2 regions of the Amycolatopsis japonica genome follow, and region 1 is predicted to be linked to the other one. Evidence: riboswitches for the same ligand, from Rfam matches in the RefSeq annotation. Region 1 holds a riboswitch; the other holds the start of a gene.
What was found. Region 1 has a riboswitch for glycine ahead of gcvP (aminomethyl-transferring glycine dehydrogenase). Riboswitches for the same ligand answer to the same signal wherever they lie in the genome.
Positions count from the first base shown of each region.

Region 1 (10,293 bases):
CGTGGATGTGGAACGGCGTCGTGAGCAGCGCCCTGCCGTCCACACTCAGCAGTGACAGCGGATTCCGGACGCCGACCGCTTCGAGCCGTCGAGCTTCCGCGGCGAGCGCGAACGGCTCGACGAGCACGAACCGCGACAGATGGGTGGGCACGCCGGCGAACGTGCCCGCCCCGAACTGGCTGAAGGTGTGGTGCCGCCCGTCCACGACGACGTTGTGCGCGGCCTGCGCGCCCCCGTTGAAGCGGACCACCGCGGTGGTGGGCCGGGCGGCGCAGAGCGCGTCGACCACCGCGCCCTTGCCCTCGTCGCCGAAGCCGAGCCCGACCACCACCACGTGACCATCCAGGAGAGTCATCGCAGCACCACGTCGCTCGGCCCGCCGGCCTCGGGCACCGCCGACGTGACGACCGATTTGGTACCCAGCTTCGCCAGCGCCTTGCCGACCGCCTTGCTTTCGGCGACCGAACCGACGTCCGCGAGGTCGGCGAGCGCCCGGTCGACGTCGACCACCCGCTCTTCCAGCCCGATGGTGGCGGCGATCAGCTCGCACACCGCGCCCGGGTCGTCGAGCTTCAGGAAGTTCTGGCCGAGCAGCTCGCTCCAGTGCTCGCCGATCTGCGGGTCGTTGTAGTACGAAGACTGGTTCGGCAGCACGAAGTAGACGTGCCACTTGCGCGCCAGCTCCCGGTACACCGAGGCCGGGTCGATGTCCTCTCGCACGTCGTCCCCGATCACCCGGCGGATGTGGCGGGCCTCCAGCGCGGGCTTGTTCAGCTCGTCGCCGATGATGAACAGATAGCCCTTGCGGCCGCGGTTCTGCCACGCGTCGGTCACCACGTGCCGCGCCATGAAGTACGCGGCCAGTTCGTAGGACTCGCTCTTCTGCCCGCCGCCACCGCCTTCGAGGAACATCGTGCGCAGCTGCTCGTCCATCCGGTTGTCCGATTCGAACTGCCCGACCTGCAACGGGACCCGGTCGCTGTCGGCGTCGCCGATCGCGCCGAACAACACCTGCGGGTCGGCCAGATAACCCCGGCGCTTCAGCAGGCCGTGCAGCTTGCCGAGCTTGCCCTGCATGATCCGCGGCACCCGGCGCATCGAACCGGTGACGTCGAACAGCACCGCGATCGGCGTCGAATCGCTGTGGTCGGCCGAATCCCGGCATTCCCGCACGGCGTTCAGCGGGTCCAGCGCGGGCGCGACCTTCCATTCCTTCGCGGGCTTGGAACGGAGATCGGCGGTGTAGCCGAAATCGTCCTCACCCTTGGCCGCGCGGAAGGTCTTCGCGGCGGCGTAGGCGTTGTCGTCCCAGTGTCCGTGTCCCATGGTCAGGCTCCTGTCTCGGGAATGATGAACGGTCGGAAGGTGCGAGGGCCGTACAGATCGGCGAGCAGTTCGTCGTACTCGTCGAGCAGATCGGCGGCCTCGGGTCGTTGTGCCGGGATCTCCTGGAGACACCACTTGGCGAATTCGCGCTGGCGGGTTTCGCCTGGTGCCAGTAGTTCCAGCATCATGCTGTGGAGCATGTGGACGTCGGTGGCCGCGGTCATCGGCTGTCCTTTGTGGACTTCCGGTGGATAGTGGACGGATTTGTCCGCCGCCAGCGGGAGCGCACCGTCTTCGACGGCGAACGACCAGCCGGCCACGACGATGCCGTGCTGTCCGGGATGGACGAGCACGTTGTCCGCAGTGAGATGGCCGTGGACGACGCCCGCCCGGTGCGCGCCTGCCACGGCACGCAGGAGACGACGGTGCATCCAGGCGTAGTCGCGGCCGTCGAGCCCGCCGGGGAAGGCCTTCCCGATGTCGGCGAGGGTGAGGAAGCCGTCGACGAGCGGGTCGAGAACGCTGAACGCGCGATCGCCCCTCGCGACCGGCCCCGACGTGTCGAGCAGTCGCGGGTAATAGGGGCGGAGCCACCGATGCCGTTCGGTGAAGCCGTCCAGCGCGCGCAACGCCTCCCATTCGGCGTGGATCAACGGGTTGAGCGCCGGATCGCGGACGAGTTTGACCAGATGCGGGCCGGTGGTCCGGTATGTCGTGGCGACGCTGCCCACCGCGTGCGGCGCCGCGAGGGTGTAGGCCGACGTCGCCGTGGTGACCGTCTGCCGCCGGGCCCGCTTCCACTCGTCGTGGAGGCGGTTGAGCGTGGCTGCCGCGCGGTGGGCCCGCGCGTCGCCGGGGTTGCGGTCGGGATGGAGCACGGCCGCCAGTTCGCGGTAGCGATGGCGGGCGAACAGCGCGGCCGGGTCGGCCGCGTCCTCGACCGCCTTCATGGCGTCTTCCCTGGTGAGCATAGTTTGAGTCTAGACGACTCTTACCTCGGTCGGCAAGGGGGTGGGTACAAATCCCGTGCCGCTCCGTCGCTTTGGCGAATAGCCTGGAACGGCCGAGAAGAAGGGACTTTCTTGTCAGGTGAACCGGGGAATTCCAGGGTTCCGTTGCGAGTGCTGCTGGGTGGGATCCCGCTCGTTTTCCTGTTGTGGGTGACCGGGGGAGCCCTCGGTGACCGCGTGCGTGAACTGAACACCGGAGAGGACGTCACGGTCACCGCCGTCTCCGGATGTGTCGAGGAAGGGCCGCCGATGAGCGGCCGGTTTCCCTACTGTGAGGCCGGGTGGCGGTTCGACGACGGGCGCACCGGACAGGGGAAGGTCGACGGTGAAAGGATCGCGGAGGGCGACAGGATCTTCGCCGGTGACGGATTCGCCTACCGGTCGAAGACCTCGCGGGTCTTGAGCCTGGCGATGGTCGCGGTGGCAGGCCTGGTCTTGCTGGGAATGCTGATCGGGCTCGGTGTCCTGTACCGGAAGACCCGGACCCGGCGGCGTCGCGGGAAGTGACGCCGCCGGCCGTGCTCAGTTCCGGGTGGCTTCGATCTGCCGCTCGTCCTCGGTCGAACAACTCGTCACCGGGTCGTTCGGCCCGCTGCCGCAGGTCCAGGCCCCGACCACGACCGGACCCGGACCCTGCGGTGACGTCGCTTCGGCGGGGGTCAGCTTGGCGAAGTAGTCCTTGAGCACCTGCGTCGCTTCGGCACAGTCGGTCTTCCCTCGGACGACGACCTTGTTCTTCGCGCCTTGGTATCCGGCGACCTCTCCGCACGGCGATCCGGCGAGGGCCTGGTCGGCGGCGGCGGGGGAGGACGGGGGCGGTGCGGCCGCGGGCGCGGGATCGGCGCCGCAGCCGCTCAGCAGGACGACGGCGAACGCGGCGGGAAGCACGGCGAGGCTCTTCATGGGCCCTTCTTCTCGGGATGGTTCATTCGACGGGGACGACGGCGGCGAACACGTTCTGCTCGCCCTTGCCGCAACTGGTACCGCCTTGGGCGGCGGGGGCGCCGGAGACGCACAGCCAGCCGGCCACGGTCTCGCTGACCGGCTCGTCCGAGCCCGCGGACTGACGGCCGGCGATCCTCTTGTGGAACGCGTCGACGATCCCGGTCGCCTCCGCGCAGGAGACGCCGGGTCCGTTGAGCACCTGCAAGGTCAGCCCGCTCGCCGCGGTCACCGTTCCACAGGAACCCTGTACCGGTTCAGCGGGTTTCGGTTTCGGGGCGGGAGTCGGGGCGACGGACGGACTCGGCGCGGTTTGCGACGGGATCGGCGGTACCGAAACGCTGGATGCGCTCGTGGGGATCGCGGGCGATGAGACCGGCGTCGAAGTGACAGGCGGTGGCGGCGCTTCGCCCGAACAGGCGGCGAGCGATCCGGCGACGGCGCAGACCGCGAACAGGCGCCGCCACGTTCCCGTGGTCGTCGAGACGGGCAAGGCGATCCTTTCGTCGGCCGGTCGTGGCCGGCCCATTCTGACCCGGCCGGGCCCGATGCCGTGGCATTGAGCCACGTTCGGTTCGCGGGAGGCTATCGCGGCCCCGCCGCCGCGATACGCGAGGACCGCCCAATCACTGTCCACTGTGGACAATTAATATGCCGTTCACGGCGCGGCAACACCCTGCTGTCGTCGCGAACCGATCGGACGAATCCGGCGCCGAGCCGTTAACGCGCGGCCCCGTTCTGCCGAAAAGACAAGTAGCGCTCCGGCGTGTCCCAGTCCCCGTCACCGAAACCGTGAGAGCGATGAAGACCGACGAACAGACCGACCCCGCGTCACCCCAGGCCACCGCACCGGCGAGCACGGAGCTTCCCCCGACGGCCCCGTGCACCGTCGTCTGGTGTGGCGGCCGCCCGTACGTCCTGGAGAACTCGGCGGGCCACCATCGCTGGATGGGCACTGACCACCGAGGCAGGCCCGTGGCGCTGACCAGCGCGGACCTGCAACGCCGCGGCTGGACGCACACCCGGGCCAGCTGACGCGGGAGGACCTGCCGCCGCTGGCTAGGCTGAGCGGGTGAGTACGCCCCCCGAACCGAGCGTGACCAGCGAAGAGCCTTCCCTGCTGCGGCAGGCCCTGAACGTCCCCAACATGCTTTCCATCCTCCGGCTCGCCGGAGTGCCGGTCTTCCTGTGGCTGCTCCTCGGCCCGAAGGAGGACGGCTGGGCGCTCGCGCTGCTCGTGTTCAGCGCGCTCACCGACTGGCTCGACGGCAAACTGGCCCGCTGGCTCAACCAGATGTCGCGGCTCGGGCAGCTGCTCGACCCCGCCGCCGACCGGCTCTACATCCTCGCGACCCTCATCGCCTTCCTGATCCGCGACATCATCCCGTGGTGGCTGGTGGTCCCGCTGGTCGTCCGGGAGGCCGTCCTCGGCGTCTGCGTCCTGCTGCTGCGGCGCCGGGGGTTCGCCCCGCCGGAGGTCACCTACATCGGCAAGGGCGCCACCTTCGTGCTGATGTACGCCTTCCCGTTCCTGCTGCTCACCCAGGGCGGCTCCGACATCGCCGCGATCGCCCGGCCGATCGGCTACGCCTTCACGGCATGGGGTGCTGTCCTGTACGTCTATTCAGGCGTGCTGTACGTCGTCCAGACCGTTCGGGCGTTGCGCTCGGCCGCTCCCGGCGTGTCGCGGGAGGCGCCGGGCGCGTGACCCGGCGGGATGCGAAACTTCGCGCGTCGGTTTCGAGTGAGGGCATCAGAAAGGGGAGCGGCGTTGTCCACTCCAGAAGAACTGCGGTACACCGAGGAGCACGAGTGGGTCTCCGTGCGCGACGGCGGGCTCGTGCGTGTGGGCATCACGGAGTACGCCCAGGACCAGCTCGGTGACGTGGTGTTCGTCGAACTGCCCGAGGTCGGCAAGCAGGTCGGCTCGGGCGACGCGTTCGGCGAGGTCGAGTCGACCAAGAGCGTCTCGGAGCTGTTCGCCCCGCTCGACGGCGAGGTGGTCGCGGTCAACGACGCGGTGACCGAATCGCCCGAGCTGATCAACAGCGACCCGTACGGCGAAGGCTGGCTGATCGAGCTCCGTCTCGACGACGCGAGCTCGGTGGAATCCCTGCTGGAGGCCGAGGCGTACCAGGCGCTGATCAAGGAATAGCCGCAGGCCGTGGCCCTTCGGGAAGAGTAGGGGGAGCCGCGGGCCGGAGATTCGATCAGGCACGGTACGTTTGACCTCCACACGTTCTTGAGTAGTGGCAACACACATGCGTTAGGAGAGCTCAGGTGAGCACGAACGACGGGCCCGGCGTTCCCCCGGAGCAGTCTCCGGAGCGGACTTCTGTCTTCCGGGCCGACTTCCTGGCCGACGTCGAAGGCACTGAGGCTCCTCCGGCTGCCGAGGCCCCCGTCCAGGGTGTGGACGCGCTGCCCGCGGGTTCCGCGCTGCTGGTCGTCAAGCGGGGCCCGAACGCGGGTTCGCGCTTCCTGCTGGACCGCGACACCACCAGCGCGGGACGGCACCCGGACAGCGACATCTTCCTCGACGACGTCACGGTCTCCCGGCGGCACGCCGAGTTCCGCCGTGAGGGCGGCGAGTTCGTCGTCATCGACGTCGGCAGCCTCAACGGCACCTACGTCAACCGCGAGCCGGTCGACCAGGCCGTCCTCGCCGGTGGCGACGAGGTGCAGATCGGCAAGTTCCGCCTGGTCTTCCTGACCGGCCCGGGTTCCGGGGGCCAGGGGGCACGGTGACGGCGGCCGGGCGGCCTGATCGGGATGCGTCGCAGCGCGATGGGTTGAGCATCGGGGCCGTGCTGGCACAGCTGCGCGGCGACTTCCCCGATGTCACCATCTCCAAGATCCGGTTCCTCGAGGCGGAGGGTCTGGTCCAGCCGGGCCGGACCCCGTCGGGGTACCGGCAGTTCGCTCCGGCGGACGTGGAGCGGTTGCGATTCGTCCTGTCCGCCCAGCGGGATCACTACCTTCCGCTGAAGGTCATCAAGGAACAGCTGGACGCGGCGGATCGGGGTGCCGCGCCGGAAGCGGCGATGCCGAGGCTGCCGCGGAAACTCGTTTCACTCGACGCCCCCGGGGAGAACGGCGGACTGCCGTCCCCCGGGGACTTCGAGACCGATCGCGAGATCAGGCTGACCGAGGAAGATCTGCTCCGCCAGGCCGGCATCGACGCCGCCACCCTGGCTGAGCTGCGGCAATACGGTCTGGTGCGCCCAGGCGCGGCGGGGTTCTTCGACCCCGACGCGGTCCTCGTGGCGAAGACCGTGAAAGCGATGACCGAATTCGGTATAGAGCCGAGACATCTGCGTGCCTTCCGGGCCGCGGCCGACCGCGAGGTCGGCCTGCTGGAGCAGATCGTGACCCCGGTGTATCGGCATCGTGACGAGGACGCCCAGGCGAGGGGCGACGAAGTCGTCCGGGAGCTCGCCGCCTTGACCGTGGCGTTGCACACGCTCTTGGTGAAGGCCGGAATACGGGCTGTCACGGGCGGTTGAACGGTTCCAGGGGACCGGGAGCCGTTGCACGGCCACTTGTCAATGCCTGAATGTTCGGCACCCTATGCCGTACCGTGAGAGTCGGGTTTGCCACGGGCGAACCGAGAATGTCGGAGACAGCGAGCACAGCGCTCGGAAGACGGGTAGCGTCGGGACTACCGTCGCTTGGTCGTCGAGACAAGCGTTGCAGCCCGTGCGCACGAGAGGGAGGCGAAGCCCGATGAGCGAGATGCGCGTCGTCGGCGTGCGGGTGGAGCTACCCGCGAATCAGCCGATCTTGTTGCTGCGGGAAACCGAAGGCGAGCGTTACCTGCCGATCTGGATCGGCTCGGTGGAGGCCACCGCCATCGCCTTGGAGCAGCAGGGAGTCCGCCCGGCCCGTCCGCTGACCCATGACCTGCTCAAGGAGGTCATCGGCGCGCTGGGCCGCGAGCTGGAACAGGTCGTCATCACCGACCTGAAGGAAGGCACGTTCTTCGCGGAACTGGTCTTCGACGGGGACATCCGGGTTTCGGCGCGGCCGAGCGATTCGGTGGCGCTGGCGCTGCGGGTGGGGGTGCCCATCCACGCCGTCGACGCGGTGCTGGAGGAAGCGGGCCTCATCATCCCCGACGAGCAGGAGGACGAGGTCGAGAAGTTCCGCGAGTTCCTCGACTCGGTCTCGCCGGAGGACTTCCGCGGCGCGGACACCTGATCCCGAGAACTCGACGAAGGGGCGGCGCCTGATGGTGCCGCCCCTTCTTCGTATGCGTTTAGTCCTCTGAATGCGGGTCAGGCCGCGGTCGCCTTGAGGAACAGGTCCGCCAGCTCCCGGCCGTACCGCTCCAGGTCCAGCTTCGGATCCGCCGCGAACTTCGCCGCGACGCCGTCGATGGCCTGCGCGATCGACAGAGCCATCACGTCCGCCGCGAAGTCGCCGAAAGCGCCTTCCTGCTGGCCCTGGCGCAGCTGACGTTCGAGCCGTCCGGTCCGGAACTCCTCGACGAGCGGCGCCGACATGAACCAGCCCTCGGCGTCCGAGCCGCTCGAAGCCATCTCGACCATGACCCGCACCAGTTCCGGGTACGAGCCGAGGAAGGCGATCTCCGCCTCGATGTAGCCGCGCAGCAGCCCGGCACGGTCGGTCCTGCCCTCGATGCGCTCCTCGAGGAACTTGTCCTTCATCCCGGTCGCGGTGGTGACCACGGCCTGCATCAGGCCGGCCTTGTTGGTGAAGTGGTAGGAGATGATCCGGGTGCTGGACAGCCCGGCCCGCTCCTTGATCTTCGCGAACGACGTCTTGTGGTAGCCGAAGTCGGCGATCGTCGCGATCGCGGCCCCGACGATCTGGGCCCGCCGGGCCGCCTCGGTGACCGAGAGCCCCAGCTCCGCCTGAACCTCTTGCAGGGCAGTTTGGGTGGAGGGATTTACTTGCATGAGTAAAAATTAACACGACTGAGTAAATCCGGCAAGTGTGCGGCCGAACGGGGGACTGTCCTCGACAAGCCTCAAGAAGAGCTTGAGGCCGACCGCGCGTCGCGTTGACCGGTTTGCCGGACGCGCTTACCTTCAATGAAGGTGAATCGCCAAGGTGTGATTCGGATGTCTGGGGCATTCGTCTTGACGAGGAACTCCGGTGCGGACTCCCGTGGGTCCGCGCGGCTTTGTTCGCCGGCCGCCAGGTCGGGCGAGGGGAGGCATGGCGTGGTCGAGGCTGGTAGCCCTCAAGAGCCGCTCGTTCCGGTCGCTGACGGCGAGCAGGGCGAGCTGTTCCCCGACTCTTCCCTCCCGGACGAACTCGTCGGCTACCGCGGCCCGGCCGCCTGCCAGATCGCCGGGATCACCTACCGGCAGCTCGACTACTGGGCCCGTACGAAGCTGGTCGCGCCGAGCATCCGCACGGCACACGGTTCCGGCTCGCAGCGGCTTTACTCGTTCAAGGACATCCTCGTCCTGAAGGTGGTCAAGCGGCTGCTGGACACCGGTGTCTCGCTGCAGAACATCCGCGTCGCGGTCGACCACCTGCGCCTGCGCGGCGTCCGCGACCTCGCCAAGGTCACCCTGTTCTCGGACGGCACCACCGTCTACGAGTGCACCTCGCCCGAAGAGATCGTCGATTTACTCCAGGGCGGGCAGGGTGTCTTCGGCATCGCGGTCAGTGGCGCGATGCAGGAGATCAGCGGCACCATCCACGAGTTCCCGGCCGAACGGGCCGACGGCGGCGTGATCGAAACGGTCACGCCGGACGAGCTCACGCAGCGCCGCAACGCCCGTCGCACCGGCTGATCATGAGGCCGCGCGAGCGGCAGGGTAGGCTCACTTCCGCGGTCGACGAATCCGCGCGGGAGAGACCGAGCCGATAACCGTTGAGCTCGGCGCCGAAGGAGCAAGTCCTCCCCGGAACCTCTCAGGCACCCTGGACCGCGCGGAAGAGACGCCTCTGGAAAGTGGTTCGCCAGGTCACAGCCTGGCGGCCCCGCCGACGGTGCAAGCCCGGCTCAACACTCGGGCGAAACTCTCAGGCGCCCCCTCGGGGGTACGGACAGAGTGGGGAGGGCCAGGACAATCCGTCCCGGCCCCACCCCCGCGTCTTGGGAGGTCCCCGATGGAGCCTGTTTCACTGGTCGCTCTCGAATCCGGAACCCCCTTCGCCGACCGGCACATCGGTCCCGGCGCCGAAGAGCTCGCGCGCATCCTCGACGTCGTCGGCGTCGCCTCCCTCGAAGAGCTCGCGGAGCGGGCCGTCCCCGCGTCGCTGCGGGAGTCCGCGACCCCGCCGGATCTGCCGCCGCCCGCCACCGAGACCGGCGCGCTCGCCGAACTCCGCGCACTGGCCGGGCGCAACCGGCCGATGGTCCAGATGATCGGCCTCGGCTACCACGACACCGTGACCCCGCCGGTGATCCGCCGCAACGTGTTGGAGAGCCCGGCCTGGTACACCGCGTACACGCCGTATCAGCCGGAGATCTCGCAAGGGCGCCTCGAAGCGCTGCTCAACTTCCAGACCATGGTCGCCGATCTGACCGGGTTGCCGATCGCGAACGCGTCCATGCTGGACGAGGCGACCGCCGCGGCCGAGGCGATGACGCTGGTCCGCCGGGCGGGCAAGGCGAAATCGAGCCGGTTCGTGGTCGACGAGGACACCCTCCCGCAGACGATCGAGGTGCTGCGCACCCGCGCCGAACCGCTCGGCATCGACCTGGTGACCGCGGACCTGTCCCAGGGCATCACCGGGCTCGGGCTCGGCGGCGACTTCTTCGGCGTGCTGCTGTCGTATCCGGGCGCGTCGGGGGTCGTCCGCGAATGGGACCACACCGTCGCCGAGGTCAAGGCGCTCGGCGCCGCCGTGGTGATGGCCGCGGATCCGCTCGCGCTGACCCTGCTGCGGTCGCCCGGTGAACTCGGTGCCGACGTCGCGATCGGGTCGACGCAGCGGTTCGGGGTCCCGATGGGCTTCGGCGGACCGCACGCGGCGTACCTCGCCGTCCGGCAGGGGCTCGAACGGCAGCTGCCCGGACGGCTGGTCGGGG
Region 1 is NZ_CP008953.1:4,346,769-4,357,061, reverse strand. Features, by position in the region: gene AJAP_RS20295 (adenylosuccinate synthetase) at 1-355, opposite strand, end outside; gene AJAP_RS20290 (hypothetical protein) at 352-1,326, opposite strand; gene AJAP_RS20285 (adenylate cyclase) at 1,329-2,297, opposite strand; gene AJAP_RS20280 (hypothetical protein) at 2,409-2,843, shown strand; gene AJAP_RS20275 (hypothetical protein) at 2,859-3,239, opposite strand; gene AJAP_RS20270 (hypothetical protein) at 3,262-3,510, opposite strand; gene AJAP_RS20265 (hypothetical protein) at 3,473-3,841, shown strand; gene AJAP_RS20260 (hypothetical protein) at 4,080-4,313, shown strand; gene AJAP_RS20255 (CDP-alcohol phosphatidyltransferase family protein) at 4,351-4,986, shown strand; gene gcvH (glycine cleavage system protein GcvH) at 5,050-5,433, shown strand; gene garA (glycogen accumulation regulator GarA) at 5,559-6,026, shown strand; gene ftsR (transcriptional regulator FtsR) at 6,023-6,784, shown strand; gene AJAP_RS20235 (bifunctional nuclease family protein) at 7,005-7,478, shown strand; gene AJAP_RS20230 (TetR/AcrR family transcriptional regulator) at 7,556-8,200, opposite strand; gene AJAP_RS20225 (MerR family transcriptional regulator) at 8,468-9,049, shown strand; glycine riboswitch at 9,096-9,197, shown strand; gene gcvP (aminomethyl-transferring glycine dehydrogenase) at 9,369-10,293, shown strand, end outside.

Region 2 (10,293 bases), 2.5 Mb from region 1:
GCGGCGGCGCCGCTCGTGGCCACGATCCCGATCGCGGCGCTCGCCGGGGTGCTGCTGGCCACGGCCGTCCGCATGGTCGAGGCGGGTTCGGTCCGCGCGCTCCTGCGCTCCACCCGGCGTGACGCGCTGGTCCTCGTGCTCACCGCCGCCGCGACACTGATCCTGGACCTGGTCACCGCGGTCATCCTCGGCCTCGTCGTGGCGGGCGCCCTGGCCCTGCGGGCGATCGCGAAGGCGGCTCGCATCGAAGAGGTGGCGCTCGACCACGCCGATCACGTCGCCGAGGAACGGGCGCTCCTGGACGAGCACATCGTCGCGTTCCGGCTCGACGGACCGCTCGTCTTCGCCGCGGCGCACCAGTTCCTGCTGGAGCTGTCCGAGGTCGCCGACGTCCGGGTGGTCATCCTCCGGATGTCACGGGTGTCGGCCATCGACGCCACCGGCGCCCTCGTCCTGCGCGACGCCATCGAACGCCTCGAACATCGCGGGATCACGGTGCTGGTGTCGGGGATCAAACCCGGCCACGAGAAGGTGCTCGACGAACTCGGCGTCGCGGACCGGCTCCGCGCGGAGGGCCGGGTCTTCCCGGATACACCGCACGCCATCGATTTCGCGCACGCGCTGCTGACCTCAAGCGAGGAACGCGCGAAGCAGTGACGCGGTCCCTTCGACGTGTTCCGTCATCGCCCGGCGGGCCGCCTCGGAGTCCCCGGCGAGGATCGCGTCGACGATGGCCTCGTGCTGGGCGTTGGAATGCTCCAGGTTCGGTTCCAGCAGCGGGATCATGTCGAGCAGCTGGTTGACCCGCATCCGCGCGTCGGCCATCGCCGTGGTCAGCGAGCCGGACGCGGTGACCTCGGCGATCGCCAGATGCAGCCGCGAATCCTTGCGCCGGTAATCGCCGACGTCGGCCGCCGCGGCCTCGGCGAGCGTGCTGGTCAGATGCTGCCGGTCGGCCGGGCTGAGCGAACGCGAGGCCGCCATTTCGGCGGCGCCGGTCTCCAGGACGTGCCGGAGGCCGAGCGCGTCCTCCAGCGTGGCGTTGTCGACCTTCCGGCCGTCGGCGGCGGGCGGGTCGGGCAGGACGTCGTTGACGAACGTGCCGCCGTACCGTCCCCGCCGCGACTCGACGTAGCCCGCGTCGGACAGCGCGCGGATGGCCTCGCGCAGCGTCACCCGGCTGACCCCGAGCCGCTCGGCGAGCTCGCGTTCCGAGGGCAGCCGCTCCCCCGCGCCCACCACGCCCAGCCGGATCGCCTGGAGCAGCCTTTCGACGGTCTCCTCGAAGGCGTTGCCCGCGCGCACCGGGCGGAACAGCGCGTCACCCGCGTTCGCGACCGTGCTCGACTCCACCCTTCGAGTTTAGGCGGCCCGCAATTCGTCCTCTGGATGCGGTACTTGCGTGTGCAACTACCGCATCCAGAGGACTAAATGCGGGCCGTCAGCACTCGATGACGTTCACGGCGAGGCCGCCGCGCGCGGTCTCCTTGTACTTGACGCTCATGTCGGCACCGGTCTCGCGCATCGTCTTGATCGCCTTGTCCAGCGTCACGACGTGCGAGCCGTCGCCGCGCATCGCCATCCGCGCCGCGTGGATCGCCTTCGACGCGCCGACGGCGTTGCGTTCGATGCACGGGATCTGCACCAGCCCGCCGACCGGGTCACAGGTGAGCCCCAGGTGGTGCTCGACGCCGATCTCGGCGGCGTTCTCCACCTGCGCGGGTGAACCGCCGAGGACCTCGGTGAGCCCGGCGGCGGCCATGGCGCTGGCCGAACCGACCTCACCCTGGCAACCGACCTCGGCGCCCGAGATCGACCCCGTCTGCTTGAGGATCGAGCCGATCGCGCCCGCGGTGAGCATGAACGTCACGATGCCGTCGTCCGACGAGCCCCGGATGAACCGCTGGTAGTAGTGCAGAACGGCCGGGATGATCCCCGCCGCGCCGTTGGTCGGCGCGGTGACGACGCGGCCACCCGCGGCGTTCTCCTCGTTGACCGCCAGCGCGTACAGGCTCACCCAGTCCATCGCGTACAACGGATCGCCGACGCCGTCCTCGGCGAGCAGCTTCTCGTGCAACGCCTTGGCGCGACGCGGAACCTTCAGGCCGCCCGGCAGGACGCCCTCGTGCTCGCAGCCGTTGCGCACGCATTCCACCATGACCTGCCAGATCTCCAGCAGCCCTTCGCGGATCTCCTCGCGGGTGCGCCACGCGAGTTCGTTGCGCAGCATGACCTCGCTGATGGACAGCCCGGTGTCCTCGCAATGCTTCAGCAGGTCCGCGCCGGTGCGGAACGGGAACTCCAGCTTCGTCGAGTCCTCGACGACGACGGTGTCGGTCTCGTAGGACTCGTCGCGGACGAACCCGCCGCCGACGGAGTAGTAGGTGCGCTCGCGCAGCACCTTCCCGTCGGCGTCGAACGCGCGGAAGATCATCCCGTTCGGGTGCGCAGGCAACGACTTCCGCCGGTGCATGGTCAGGTCGGTGTCCTCGGTGAACACGATCTCGTGCTCGCCGCGCACCTTCAACCGGCAGGATTCGCGGATCGCCGCGATCTTGCCGGGCACGGTGTCGGTGTCGATCTCCTCCGGACGCTCCCCGGACAGCCCGAGCAGCACGGCCTTGTCGCTGCCGTGCCCGAACCCGGTCGCGCCGAGCGAGCCGAAAAGCTCACTCTGGACGCGTGCCGTCGCGGTGAGGTCACCGTCGGCCGCCAGACCGTCCACAAAGGTCAGTGCGGCCCGCATCGGGCCCACCGTGTGGGAGCTGGAGGGGCCGATGCCGATCGAAAACAGGTCGAAGACGCTGATCGCCATTGATCTGCCCTCCTTCCTATCTGGCCAGCAGTGAGCTGGCCTCTTGGGCCGCGGGCCCTTCGGCGGCGAGATGGGCCAAATTCTCCGACAGCGCTTCGCCGCGGTGGGCCTTCGTCTGGGCGAACAGGCGACCGGCCCGATACGACGAGCGTACGAGCGGCCCGGCCATCACACCAGCGAAGCCCATCGCTTCGGCTGCCTTCGAATGCTCGACGAACTCCTCCGGTTTGACCCAGCGGTCCACGGGGTGGTGGCGCGGTGACGGGCGCAGGTACTGGGTGATCGTGAGGATCTCGCAGCCTGCGTCGACCAGGTCCTTCATCGCGGGCGCGACCTCTTCGGGGGTCTCGCCCATGCCGAGGATCAGGTTCGACTTCGTCACCAGACCGGCCTCACGAGCCTTCGTGATGACTTCCAGCGACCGCGCGTACCGGAAGCCGGGCCGGATGCGCTTGAAGATCCGCGGCACCGTCTCCACGTTGTGCGCCAGAACCTCCGGGCGCGAACCGAAGACCTCGGCCAGCTGGTCCGGATCCGCGTTGAAGTCCGGGATCAACAACTCGACACCGGTGCCGGGGTTCAGCGCGTGGATCTGACGGACGGTCTCTGCGTACAGCCACGCACCACCGTCCTCCAGATCGTCGCGCGCGACACCGGTCACCGTCGAGTAGCGCAAGCCCATGGCCTGCACCGACTCCGCCACCTTGCGCGGCTCGGTCCGGTCCAGCGCCTCCGGCTTGCCCGTGTCGATCTGACAGAAGTCACACCGGCGCGTGCACTGGTCACCGCCGATCAGGAACGTCGCCTCACGGTCTTCCCAGCACTCGTAGATGTTGGGACAGCCGGCTTCTTCGCAGACGGTGTGGAGGCCTTCACGCTTGACCAAGCCCTTGAGCTCCGTGAATTCCGGACCCATGCGCGCACGGGTCTTGATCCACGGCGGCTTCTTCTCGATCGGGGTCTGCGCGTTGCGGACTTCCAGCCGGAGAAGTTTGCGCCCCTCGGGGAGCGCGCTCATCGGCCGAGGTCCGCGTACAGCGGGTGCTTCTTGGCCAGCAGTTCGACCCGGGCGGCCAGCGACTGGCGCAGGTCCTCGTCGAAGTCCGGGCGCAGCGCCTCGGCGATGATGTCGGCCACCTCGGCGAAGTCCTCGGCACCGAAGCCGCGGGTCGCCAGCGCCGGGGTGCCGATCCGCAGGCCGGAGGTGACCATCGGCGGACGCGGGTCGAACGGGACGGCGTTGCGGTTGACCGTGATACCGACCGAGTGCAGCCGGTCCTCGGCCTGCTGACCGTCCAAAGTGGAGTTGACCAGATCGACGAGCACCAGGTGCACGTCGGTCCCGCCGGTCAGCACGCGGACGCCGGCCTCGCTGCAGTCCGTGCGCGACAGGCGGTCGGCCAGGATCTTCGCGCCTTCGAGCACGCGCTGCTGACGCTCGCGGAACTCCTCGCTCGCGGCGATCTTGAGCGCGACGGCCTTGGCGGCGATGACGTGCTCCAGCGGGCCGCCCTGCTGACCGGGGAACACCGCCGAGTTGATCTTCTTGGCGAGTTCCTGACGGGACAGGATGATGCCGCCGCGCGGACCGCCGAGGGTCTTGTGCGTGGTCGTGGTGACGATGTCGGCGTAGGGCACCGGGCTCGGGTGCAGCCCGGCGGCGACCAGACCGGCGAAGTGCGCCATGTCGACCATGACCTTCGCGCCGACCTCGTCGGCGATACGGCGGAACTCGGCGAAGTCGAGCTGACGCGGGTACGCCGACCAGCCTGCGATGATCAGCTTCGGCTTGTGCTCCTTGGCGAGGCGCTCGATCTCCTCGATGTCGACGATCCCGGTCTCTTTGTCGACGTGGTACGCGACGACGTTGTAGAGCTTGCCCGAGAAGTTGATCTTCATCCCGTGGGTCAGGTGCCCGCCGTGGGCGAGGTCGAGACCGAGGATGGTGTCGCCGGGGTTGAGCACCGAGACCATCGCGGCGGCGTTGGCCTGCGCGCCCGAATGCGGCTGGACGTTGGCGTGCTCGGCGCCGAAGAGCGCCTTCGCGCGGTCGATCGCCAGCTGCTCGATGACGTCGACGTGCTCGCAACCGCCGTAGTAGCGGCGGCCGGGGTAGCCCTCGGCGTACTTGTTCGTCAGCACCGAACCCTGCGCCTCGAGCACGCCCACCGGGGCGAAGTTCTCCGAGGCGATCATCTCCAGGGTCGACTGCTGCCGGTCGAGTTCGGCCGCGACGGCGGTGGCGACCTCGGGGTCCACATCGGACAGGGCAGCGTTGAACATCTCAGTTCTCCTGGGTCAAGACGGCGTACGCCTGGGCGTCGAGCAGGGCGGGCACGTCGCCGGTCAGACGCACCTTCAGGAGCCATCCTTCGGCGTACGGGTCCGAGTTGATGAGCTCGGGGGTGTCCGTTGTGGCCTCGTTCACCTCGACGACCTCGCCGTCCACCGGTGCGTACAGCTCGCTGACCGATTTGGTGGACTCGACCTCGCCGAACACCTCGCCCGCGGTGACGGTGTCGCCGACCGAGGGGAGCTGGACGAACACGATGTCACCGAGCGACTCGGCGGCGAAGGCGGTGATGCCCACGGTGGCGACGCCGTCGGCGACGTTCAGCCACTCGTGTTCCTTCGTGTACTTCAGGTCCTGGGGGATGCTCATGATGTCGGAAGGGCCTTTCAGGCGCGGGAGTAGAAGGGCAGGGCGACGACCTCGACGGGCTCGATACGGCCCCGGATGTCGACGGAAAGCTCGGTGCCGGGCTCGGAGTGCTCCCGGTCCACGTAGGCCATGGCGATCGGGTAACCCAGCGTCGGCGAGAGGGCACCGCTGGTGACCTCGCCGATCTCGGTCTCGCCCGCCAGGACGGTGTAGCCGTGACGCGGCGCGCGGCGGCCGGAGCCCTTGAGCCCGACGCGGACCCGGGGAACGTCCTTCTTGGACAGCTCTTCGAGCGCGGCCTTGCCGACGAAGTCGTTCGGCTTCTCGAACTTGACCACCCGGCCGAGACCGGCCTCGAACGGGCTCAGCTGGAGGCTGAGTTCGTTGCCGTACAACGGCATTCCGGCTTCGAGACGCAGGGTGTCGCGGCAGGCGAGGCCCGCCGGGAGCAGGCCGTGCGGCTCGCCGGCCTCGGTGAGGATGCGCCAGACGGCGGGTGCCTCACCGGCCGGGACGTACAGCTCGAAGCCGTCCTCGCCGGTGTAGCCGGTGCGGGCCAGCAGGACGTCGTGACCCTTCACCACGGCCGGGACGCTCGCGTAGTACTTGAGCGCGCCCAGGTCGGCGTCGGTGACGGCGCCGAGGATCTCGACGGCCTTCGGACCCTGGACGGCGATCAGCGCGACGTCCTCGGACTTGTTCTCGACGACCGCGTCGAAACCCGAGACCCGCTCGGCCAGCGCTTCGGCCACCACGGCGGCGTTGCCCGCGTTGGCCACGACCAGGAACTTCTCGTCGGCGAGGCGGTAGACGACCAGGTCGTCCAGCACGCCGCCGTTCTCGTCGCAGATCATCGTGTAGCGCGCCCGGCCCGGCTTGACGCCGGACAGGTTGCCGACCAGCGCGAAGTCGAGGGTGTCGGCGGCCTGCGGGCCGGTCACCTCGATCTCGGCCATATGCGAGAGGTCGAACAGACCGGCGGCCTCGCGGACCGCCTTGTGCTCCGCCAGTTCGCTGGAATAGCGGATCGGCATCGACCAGCCCGCGAAATCGGTGAACAGCGCACCCAGTCCTTTGTGGACTCCGTGCAGGGACGTCTCTTTCGACATCAAGTGCCTCAGTTCTCGTAGGCGTTGAGCGGCGGGCAGGAGCAGACGAGGTTACGGTCCCCGCGCGCACCGTCGATGCGGCGCACCGGAGGCCAGTACTTGGACTTGCGGTTCACTCCGGCGGGGTACACCGCCAGTTCGCGGTCGTAGGGCAGGTCCCAGTCGCCGACGAGGGTCTCGGCGGTGTGCGGGGCGTTGCGCAGCGGGCTGTTGTCCGCGGCCCACTTGCCCTGCGCGACGGCGTCGATCTCCGCGCGGATGGCGATCATCGCCGCGATGAAGCGGTCGATCTCGCCGAGGTCCTCGGATTCGGTCGGCTCGACCATCAGCGTGCCCGCGACCGGGAAGGACATGGTCGGGGCGTGGAAGCCATAGTCGATCAGGCGCTTCGCGACGTCGTCGACGCTGACGCCGGTCTCCTTGGTGAGCCCGCGCAGGTCGAGGATGCACTCGTGCGCGACCAGGCCGTCCTGTCCGGTGTAGAGCACCGGGTAGTGCTGGTTGAGGCGCTTGGCCACGTAGTTCGCGGCGAGCACGGCGACCTGCGTCGCGGCGGTGAGCCCGCCCGCGCCCATCATGCGGACGTACGCCCACGAGATCGGCAGGATCGACGCCGAGCCGTACGGGGCGGCGCTGATCGGGCCGACCCCGGTTTCGGGACCGGCCTTCTCCAGCAGCGGGTGGTTCGGCAGGTACGGCGCGAGGTGCGCGCGGACCGCGACCGGGCCGACGCCGGGGCCGCCGCCGCCGTGCGGGATGCAGAAGGTCTTGTGCAGGTTCAGGTGCGAGACGTCGCCGCCGAACTCACCCGGCTTGGCGAGCCCGAGCAGCGCGTTGAGGTTCGCGCCGTCGACGTAGACCTGGCCGCCCGCGTCGTGGACGATCTTGGCCAGCTCGTCGATGCCGTTCTCGTACACGCCGTGCGTGGACGGGTACGTGACCATGATCGCGGACAGCGTGTCGCGGTTGGCCTCGACCTTGGCCCGCAGGTCTTCGAGGTCGACGTTGCCCTCGTCGGTGCACTTGACCACGACGACGCGCATCCCGGCCATCACCGCGGAGGCGGCGTTCGTGCCGTGCGCGGACGACGGGATCAGGCAGACCTCGCGTTCGGTCTGGCCGTTGGCGTGGTGGTACGCGCGGATCGCGAGCAGACCGGCGAGCTCGCCCTGGCTGCCGGCGTTCGGCTGCAGCGACACCTTGTCGTAGCCGGTGACCTCGGCCAGCCAGCCCGACAGCTGCTCGACCAGGGTGTGGTAGCCCTCGGCCTGGTCGGCGGGCGCGAACGGGTGGATCCCCGCGAACTCGCGCCAGCTGATCGGCTCCATCTCCGTGGTGGCGTTGAGCTTCATCGTGCAGGAGCCGAGCGGGATCATGCCGCGGTCGAGCGCGTAGTCGAGGTCCGAAAGGCTCCGCAGGTAGCGCAGCATCGCGGTCTCGGAGCGGTGTGAGTGGAAGACCTCGTGGGTGAGGTACTCGCTCTGGCGGCCGAGACCGGCGGGCAGGGCCTGGGCGTCGGCCGCGGGGGTGTCGACGCCGAACGCGTTGAGCACCTTGGCGATGATCGCGGGCGTGGTGACCTCGTCGACCGCGATGCGGACGTGGTCGGCGTCGACCGGGCCGAGGTTGATCCCGTTCTCGCGCGCGACCGCGACGACCGCTTCGGCCTGTCCGGGCATGCGGGCGAGGACCGTGTCGAAGAAGCCCTCGTGGACGACCTCGACGCCGCCCTCGCGGAGGGCTCCCGCCAGTCCGGCGGCGAGTTCGTGGACGCGGGTCGCGATGCGCTTGAGGCCGTCCGGACCGTGGTAGACCGCGTACATCGCGGCGAGCACGGCGGGCAGGACCTGCGCGGTACAGATGTTGGAGGTGGCCTTCTCGCGGCGGATGTGCTGCTCGCGGGTCTGCAGGGCGAGGCGGTACGCGGGGTTGCCGTCGGCGTCGACCGAGACGCCGACCAGGCGACCCGGGAGCGAGCGCTCGAGCCCGGCGCGGACGGCCATGAACCCGGCGTGCGGGCCGCCGTAGCCGAGCGGGACGCCGAAGCGCTGGGTGGAACCGGCGGCGATGTCGGCGCCGAACTCACCCGGCGCGGTGATCAGGGTGAGGGCGAGCAGGTCGGCGGCGACGGTGTACAGCGCGCCGGCGGCCTTCGCGGTCTCGGAGATGGCGGAGTAAAAGCCCGCGCCGCGCAGCACGCCGGAAGCGCCCGGGTACTGGACGACGACGCCGAAGAACTCCTCCGGCAGGCCGGTGAGCAGGTCGCGGACCTCGACCTCGACGCCCATGGCCTCGGCGCGGGTGCGGACGACGGCGATGGTCTGCGGTAGGCACTCGGCGTCGAGGACGACCTTGTTCGACTTCGCCTTCGACGCGCGGCGCATCAGCATGACGGCCTCGGCGACTGCGGTGGACTCGTCGAGCAGGGAGGCGTTCGCGGTGGCGAGACCGGCCAGCTCGGAGACCATGGTCTGGAAGTTGAGGAGGGCTTCGAGACGGCCCTGCGAGATCTCCGGCTGATACGGCGTGTACGCCGTGTACCAGGCCGGGTTCTCCAGCACGTTGCGGCGGATGACCGCCGGGGTGACCGTGTCGTGGAAGCCGAGGCCGATCATCTGCGTCATCGGCTTGTTGAGCGCGGCGAGCGCGCGAAGCTCGGCGATGGCGTCCTCTTCGGACGCGGCGGGGGGAAGGTCGAGGTCGCGGGTGACGCGGATCGCGGACGGCACCGCGGCCTGCACCAGGGCATCGAGACTGCCGAAGCCGACCTCGGCGAGCATCTTGGCCTGCTCGGACTCCGAGGGGCCGATGTGCCGGTCGTCGAAGGACGTACTGGTCAAGGGAGCTCCTTGGGTCAGGCGCCGGATAGACCGGTGCGCTGGGAACTCCCCCTCTGTCATGGCACCTGAGAGTTTCACCACCGATGAGGGTGGCTTTCACCTTGGGTGAGGCGCACTTGCGCGCCTGCTTTCCAGAGTGGCCTCGCGTGAAGCGGTAGTGGGTACCTGAGAGATTCCGGGGAGTTTGCTCCTTCGGTGCCCCACCACGTTCGTGGGGGCTCTCCCGCTCCAGCTCGACGGCCCGATCTGCAGTTGTGCGCACACCGTACCTGGCCTGTTCAGCGCGCGTCTACTTCCCACCGACCACGTCACTTGCGAGTTCCGGCTCCAAGCACGCGAGTTCCGGCCCCGATCACGCGAGTTACGGCCCACATTCAGAGGACTAAACGCGCCGGGGCGCGGCAGGGCCCGGGGTGAAGGGGCCCTTCACCGCATGAGACGAGGGGAAAGCGTCCTTCGGCCCCCGGCCCGGGCGCGACGGTCGGCCCGAGTACATGAAGGCCCCCTTCCTGTACATAGGCGCAAGGAAGGGGGCCTTCATGTACCTCACCGCATTCAGAGGACGAAATGCGCCGGGGCGCGGCAGAGCCCGGGGGTGAAAGGGCCCTTCACCGCATGAGACGAGGGGAAAGCGTCCTTCGGCCCCCTACCCGGGCGCGACGGCCGGCCCGGAGGCCGTGAAGGCCTCCTTGAGGGACTCTGGGTCTCTCAAGGAGGCCTTCACGGACAGACCTCACCGCATTTAGAGGACTAAACGCGGGCCCGGGGTCAGAGCGGCGTGACGTAGGCGCCCGAGATGCCGCCGTCCACCAGGAACTGCGAAGCGGTGATGAACGAGGCGTCGTCGCTCGCCAGGAACGCGACCGC
Region 2 is NZ_CP008953.1:1,834,410-1,844,702, reverse strand. Features, by position in the region: gene AJAP_RS09045 (SulP family inorganic anion transporter) at 1-657, shown strand, start outside; gene AJAP_RS09040 (FadR/GntR family transcriptional regulator) at 631-1,353, opposite strand; gene AJAP_RS09035 (L-serine ammonia-lyase) at 1,442-2,815, opposite strand; gene lipA (lipoyl synthase) at 2,832-3,833, opposite strand; gene glyA (serine hydroxymethyltransferase) at 3,830-5,098, opposite strand; gene gcvH (glycine cleavage system protein GcvH) at 5,100-5,477, opposite strand; gene gcvT (glycine cleavage system aminomethyltransferase GcvT) at 5,495-6,586, opposite strand; gene gcvP (aminomethyl-transferring glycine dehydrogenase) at 6,595-9,426, opposite strand; glycine riboswitch at 9,569-9,662, opposite strand; gene AJAP_RS09005 (3-oxoacyl-ACP reductase) at 10,195-10,293, opposite strand, start outside.
Region 2: linked by a shared signal. The riboswitch ahead of gcvP (aminomethyl-transferring glycine dehydrogenase) and the one ahead of gcvP (aminomethyl-transferring glycine dehydrogenase) in region 1 are both predicted to bind glycine.